One region of the Vibrio sp. SCSIO 43133 genome, then DNA from elsewhere that is predicted to be linked to it. Evidence: riboswitches for the same ligand, from Rfam matches in the RefSeq annotation. Region 1 holds a riboswitch; the other holds the start of a gene.
What was found. Region 1 has a riboswitch for thiamine pyrophosphate ahead of thiC (phosphomethylpyrimidine synthase ThiC). Riboswitches for the same ligand answer to the same signal wherever they lie in the genome.

Region 1 (3,368 bases):
GATGGATGGCGTACCTTTCCTAAGTCAGCCCCCGATAATGCCTAATGAAACCTTTATCTATGAATTTACGCCGCCAGATGCCGGAACCTTTTGGTATCACCCTCATATGAATAGCGTGGTTCAACTCGGCAAGGGACTGGTTGGAGCGCTTATTGTTGAAGAGAGCGAGCCTTTAGAATTCGATCATGATATGGAATTAGTATTAAAAAATTGGCACATAGACAAAAAAGGTAATTGGAAGCAGCTAATGATTCCCCGATATAGCGCTCGTATGGGTACTCCTGGTGAGTGGGGAACAGTTAATGGTACCAATGAACCTAATTACAAAGTTCGTCCTAACGGGCTTATTAGAGCGCGTGTGGTAAATGTTGATAATACCTTAACTTATAAGATCGCTGTAGAAGGTGCGACAGCTTGGGTAATTGCTATCGATGGAAACCCAATATCCACTCCGTATAAGCTTACTGACCATAAAATGGGCCCAGGTATGCGTCTTGATTTGGCCATAGTTGCCCCTAAGCAAGATGGTTCTACAGTTTATGTTCGCCACCTAAAGGGTAACTTCCCATTTCCTCTTTGTTCTTTCTCAGTCAAAGGTGAGGGCGTTGCTAAGGAACAAAAGATACCATCCTTACCATTAAACCCAATTCCAAAGCCTGACCTATCGAATGCCATCACCAAGGACTTTGTCTTCGAGTGGGAAGGGGCTGTTACTCCAGCAAGTAAAGACGGTAAAGCTATACCTAAGTTCTGGTTAATGAACAAAAGAGCTTGGGAAGGCATGAGTGAAGATAAAATACCAGATCCTATTGCAGAGTTGGAGTTGGGCCGTACTTATATTTTCGATCTCAGAAATGTCACACAGTATCACCATCCTATTCATCTACATGGTCATACTTTTACAGTGCTTGAGCTGGATGACAAAGAGGTCGAGCCATTTCATACCGACACTGTGTTACTTGGAAAAAACGGCAGAGCAAAAGTTGCATTTGTTGCAGATAACCCTGGAAGCTGGATGTATCACTGTCATGTTATTGAACATATGAAGACAGGACTAATGGGATACGTCAAAGTGAGTTAAAAGTGACTCCTGTAACGTTTTAAATTTTGACTACAAACGATAGACTATCTGTGTCTTATGAAAACATAATTTTCGCTGACTTCTGTCGAAATCATCAAGTGTTCGTATACTATTAGCTCTATAGGCATTTAATTTTAGGTACTCGATGATGGGTCAGTTTGCAGTTTTAGGTTTTATAGCGATAGGTGGTGCTTTTGGTGCATGCTCACGCTACTTAGTTTCAGAATTATGTATTGTACTTTTTGGTCGAGGGTTCCCTTATGGGACACTTACCGTTAACGTAGTTGGTTCGTTTATTATGGGGTTACTCATAGCCGCTTTTGAGACTGAGGTACTTGCCCCAGAACCATGGCGTCAAATAATAGGTCTTGGGTTTCTTGGCGCTTTAACTACCTTTTCTACGTTTTCCATGGACAATGTACTCTTGATGCAACAGGGAGCATTTTTGAAAATGGGACTTAATGTTCTACTCAATGTGGTTCTAAGTATCTCTGCATGCTGGATAGGGTTTCAGTTGCTGATCAAAAGTTAAACAAAAAGATACATAGTTTGGTTGAAAAATCGGAACTAATTATTCTATAATCGCTTCAATACTTGTCGGAGTGCCTTAGGGCTGAGACCGTTAATTCGGGATCCGTTGAACCTGATCTGGTTAGTACCAGCGAAGGGAACAGGAGAAATAAAATGGAAACCCTCCCTCTTTTATTTATCAAATAGCGCAAGCTATTGTGGTTGATACCTCTTGTACTCATACATCCGTCAAGCATTTATCTTTTATAACTATATGATATATAAGGAAATGCTATGTCGACACGTAAGCAAAGCAGACTGGAAGCAAAAAACTTCATCGATACGCTATCGGTGACTCCCTATCCAAACTCTCAGAAGACCTATATTCAAGGTAGCCGCAGTGACATACAAGTCCCTATGCGCGAGATATCGTTGGCCGATAGCCTAATAGGAGGCAGTCAAGATAATCCTATCTATGTTCCCAACGAACCTATTCATGTCTATGACACGTCCGGTGTTTATACCGATCCAAACCACCATATTGACCTCTATTCAGGCCTACCAAAGTTAAGAGAACAATGGATTGATGAACGTTCTGATACGGAAGTATTAGCCGGTGTGAGCTCTGAATTTGCCAAAGAGAGACTTGAGGATGAGACGCTTGATGAGCTTCGCTATGGCCAGCTTCCCCGTATCCGACGAGGTGTAGAGGGCGCATGTGTTACTCAGCTCCATTATGCTAGGAAAGGCATCATTACCCCTGAAATGGAATACATCGCGATACGCGAGAATATGGGACGTCAAAAACTCAATGATGAAATGCTCACCCAGCAGCATCCGGGTCAGCACTTTGGTGCTAACCTACCTAAAGAGATTACGCCAGAATTCGTTCGAAAAGAGGTCGCTGAAGGGCGCGCGATCATTCCTTCCAATATTAACCACCCCGAGTCAGAGCCAATGATCATTGGACGCAATTTCTTGGTGAAGGTTAATGCCAATATCGGCAATTCATCAGTAACTTCATCGATTGAAGAAGAAGTAGAAAAACTTGTTTGGGGTACTCGTTGGGGAGCCGATACGGTAATGGATTTGTCGACGGGCCGTAATATCCACGAAACCAGAGAGTGGATATTAAGAAATAGCCCAGTGCCAATTGGTACGGTTCCTATGTATCAAGCCTTAGAGAAGGTGAATGGGGTTGCTGAAAATCTTACTTGGGAAGTTATGCGTGATACGCTTATCGAGCAAGCAGAGCAGGGCGTTGACTACTTTACTATACATGCTGGCTTACTTCTGAGTCATATTCCGATGACTGCTAAACGTGTTACTGGAATCGTATCTCGCGGCGGATCCATTATTGCTAAGTGGTGTCTTGCCCACCACGAGGAGAGTTTCCTCTATACCAACTTCAAAGAAATCTGTGAGATATGTGCACGCTATGACGTGGCTCTTTCCTTAGGAGATGGCTTACGCCCTGGCTCTATTGCGGATGCCAATGATGAAGCTCAGTTTGCCGAATTACGCACACTTGGGAAACTCACTAAAATTGCTTGGGAACACGATGTACAAGTAATTATTGAAGGTCCAGGCCATGTTCCAATGCATATGATCAAAGAGAATATGGAAGAGCAACTGGAGCATTGTCACGAAGCACCATTCTACACGTTGGGTCCACTCACAACAGATATTGCACCAGGATATGACCACATTACGTCAGGTATTGGTGCGGCTATGATTGGCTGGTACGGGTGCGCTATGCTGTGCTACGTCACTCCCA
Region 2 (3,368 bases), 410 kb from region 1:
GAGGGTGTTGGAGTGAAGTGGAACACACGGGAGAGAATGCGGATTGGCATGCTAACAAGTTAAAGCGTGATGGTTCGCATTTTGAAGTGTACCTACATGGCAGCAAAGTCGGGGAAGTTAAGTGGGAGCTAGTGGGGGACCATAATGTCGATAACGCCCTGATGGCTATTGCTGGAGCAAGGCATGTTGGCGTGACTCCGGATCTTGCGTGCGAAGCATTAGGCAAGTTTATCAATACCAAGCGACGCTTGGAGCTGAAGGGCGAAGTGAATCAAGTCACGGTATACGATGATTTTGCCCATCATCCAACGGCAATTGAACTGACTTTAGGCGGTTTACGTAACAAGGTCGGCAAGCAGCGAATCCTAGCTGTTTTAGAGCCACGCAGTGCCACCATGAAACGCGGCGTGCACAAAGAGACATTAGCGCAATCGCTCACTCAAGCCGATGCGGTGTTCTTATTCCAACCCGACAATATTGATTGGTCAGTAGAAGAGATTGCGCACTCATGCTCGCAACCAGCCACAGTCAGTGACTCTATTGATGAACTGGTGCAGGCCATTGTTGAACAGGCTCAACCAGGCGATCAAATTCTGGTGATGAGCAATGGTGGCTTTGGTGGTATTCATCAAAAATTATTAGAGGCATTAGCGTAATGAAACCCGTAGAGAAAGCGATCACGCTGGCATTTACTGGTGCATCTGGCGCTCCTTATGGGATGCGCCTCCTTGAGTGTTTGTTAGCTCAAGATTATACCGTGTACTTATTGATCTCTTCCGCTGCGAGAGTGGTGTTGGCGACTGAACATAATATTAAACTGCCGAGCGGTCCGGATGCCGCGCACAAAGCACTAGTACAAAAACTGAATTGCTCGCCAGATAAGCTGGTGGTGTGTGGTAAAGAAGATTGGTTTTCACCAGTGGCTTCCGGGTCAGCAGCGCCTAAACAGATGATCGTCTGCCCATGCTCGGCTGGTAGTGTGGCTGCGATTGCTCATGGGATGTCTGATAACTTAATTGAGCGTGCTGCTGACGTGGTAATGAAAGAGCGTGGTCAACTTCTCCTAGTGGTACGCGAGACGCCATTTTCAACCATACACCTAGAAAACATGCACAAACTTTCGCAAATGGGCGTGACCATCATGCCAGCTGCGCCTGGCTTTTATCATCAGCCAGAATCTATTGAGGATTTAGTCGACTTTATTGTGGCTCGTGTGCTTGACCATATGGGTATCGACCAAACTCTCGTGCCTCGCTGGGGCTACGATCAGCGATAAATCCACATCAATCAAACGAGTTTAGGGATAGATTTGGCGAATCTGTGACGAAAAGGTTACAATTCGCTTTCTAAAGGTTGTGACTCACGGGGTGCACTAGCAGTGGTGCTGAGAGAAGGTAATACCTGACACCCGTATACCTGATCCAGATAATGCTGGCGTAGGGATGAGAACTCCGTTCTATGGAGGCTTTTTCTGGATCATATAATATAAAAATATATATCTAAGGATAGAACCAGTGAAAGTACATCAACTCGCTAAACTTGCTTTGGCAACGACACTTCTAAGTGCCTCTCAACTCGCTGCGGCGAATACACTTACCGTTTATACCTATGATTCGTTTGCTTCAGATTGGGGCCCTGGTCCAGCGATTGAAAAAGCATTTGAAGCTAAATGTGGATGCGATCTCAATTTTGTTGCACTAGATGATGGTGTCTCGATTCTAAACCGCCTGCGTCTAGAAGGCTCCAGCTCCCAAGCCGATGTCGTACTTGGCCTCGATAATAACTTAATGAGTGAAGCGAAAGCCTCTGGCTTGTTGGCTAAACACAATGCTGATCTTTCTGTGCTTGAGTTACCAAACGGCTGGAGTGACGATGTTTTTGTTCCTTTCGATTACGGTTACTTTGCGTTTGTTTACAACAAAGAAAAGGTAAAGAATCCACCGAAAAGCCTGAAAGAGTTGGTTGAGCAACGTGATGACCTTAAGGTGATTTATCAAGATCCTCGCACTTCAACTCCGGGTCAAGGACTCTTACTTTGGATGAAGTCTGTTTATGGTGATGACTCCAGTGAGGCATGGCAAAAGCTCGCGAAAAAGACCGTAACTGTGACCAAAGGTTGGTCGGAAGCGTACTCTATGTTCCTTGAGGGAGAGTCTGACTTGGTTCTCTCTTACACGACCTCTCCGGCTTACCATATTATTGCCGAGCAAGATAAGCGATTTGCAGCCGCAGACTTTTCGGAAGGCCATTACACTCAGGTGGAAGTGGCGGCTAAAGTGGCTAGCAGTGACAAGCAAAAGTTGGCTGATGAATTTATGCAATTTATCGTCTCAGAAGACTTTCAATCAAAAATCCCAACAGGCAACTGGATGTATCCTGTTGTTGAGAGCAAGCTGCCTGAAGGTTTTGAGAGCTTAACCATTCCAAGTGAGGCGCTGACATTTAGTCCAGATGAAGTGGCGAATAACCGTAAGGCTTGGATTCGCGAGTGGCAGTCTGCGCTGATTAAGTAGTATTGGCATCTAAGAAAATCTACAGATTATCGCCCCTGTACAAGCAGGGGCAAGCCAATACTGCACCAGAGCTTCACTGGTGTGACGAATCGTTATCGTGTCTACTTCTCCATTGAGGTTATTGTGACCCAAATACCAAAATCAGGTTTAGTGATTGCTTTGCTCATTGCCATATATGTGCTGGCTTCGTTGTGGACACTGCTTTCCTACTCGTCAATGACTGATATTGCTCTGCTGTTTACGGACCCATACTATCAGCACGTAGCCAAATTTAGCTTTTGGCAAGCAAGTCTATCAACGTTGCTAAGTGTAGGGCTTGCTATCCCAGTGGCACATGCGTTTTCTCGTCGCCATTTTTGGGGAAGATCATGGTTGCTCAAATTGTTTGCGACCACCTTGGTGATGCCAGTACTGGTCGGTGTGTTTGGCATTGTCGCCATTTATGGCAATCAAGGCGTTATTGCTCAATGGTGGCTCACTTCGAACGATTCTATGCCGTTTTCCCTCTATGGCTTGAACGGTATTTTGCTCGCACACGTATTCTTTAATTTGCCTTTTTCAACCCGTTTGCTTTTAGTGACGATAGAAAGTGTTCCACTAGAGCAGCGCAAGTTAGCACTGCACTTGGGAATGAACAGCTGGCAGTGTTTTAGATTAGTGGAGTGGCCACGACTAAAAGCACATTTACCTCATGTTATTGGCTTAGTCTTCATGTTGTGTTTTACCAGTTTTGCAACCGTCATGGCGTTAGGTGGCGGTCCGAAAGCCACTACGATTGAACTAGCGATTTATCAAGCGATCAAGTTTGATTTTGACCTACAAACCGGAGCGGTTCTGGCATTATGGCAAATGTTA

Region 2: it holds a riboswitch for thiamine pyrophosphate, as region 1 does, so the genes downstream of both, thiB (thiamine ABC transporter substrate binding subunit) here and thiC (phosphomethylpyrimidine synthase ThiC) in region 1, are expected to answer to the same signal.

What each region holds. Positions count from the first base shown of each region.
Region 1 covers NZ_CP068024.1:3,531,222-3,534,589, reverse strand. Annotated here, with positions in the region: gene JKJ11_RS16480 (multicopper oxidase family protein) at 1-1,081, shown strand, start outside; gene crcB (fluoride efflux transporter CrcB) at 1,230-1,613, shown strand; TPP riboswitch at 1,670-1,768, shown strand; gene thiC (phosphomethylpyrimidine synthase ThiC) at 1,886-3,368, shown strand, end outside.
Region 2 covers NZ_CP068024.1:347,027-350,394, forward strand. Annotated here, with positions in the region: gene mpl (UDP-N-acetylmuramate:L-alanyl-gamma-D-glutamyl-meso-diaminopimelate ligase) at 1-656, shown strand, start outside; gene JKJ11_RS01825 (flavin prenyltransferase UbiX) at 656-1,276, shown strand; TPP riboswitch at 1,354-1,460, shown strand; gene thiB (thiamine ABC transporter substrate binding subunit) at 1,545-2,513, shown strand; gene thiP (thiamine/thiamine pyrophosphate ABC transporter permease) at 2,637-3,368, shown strand, end outside.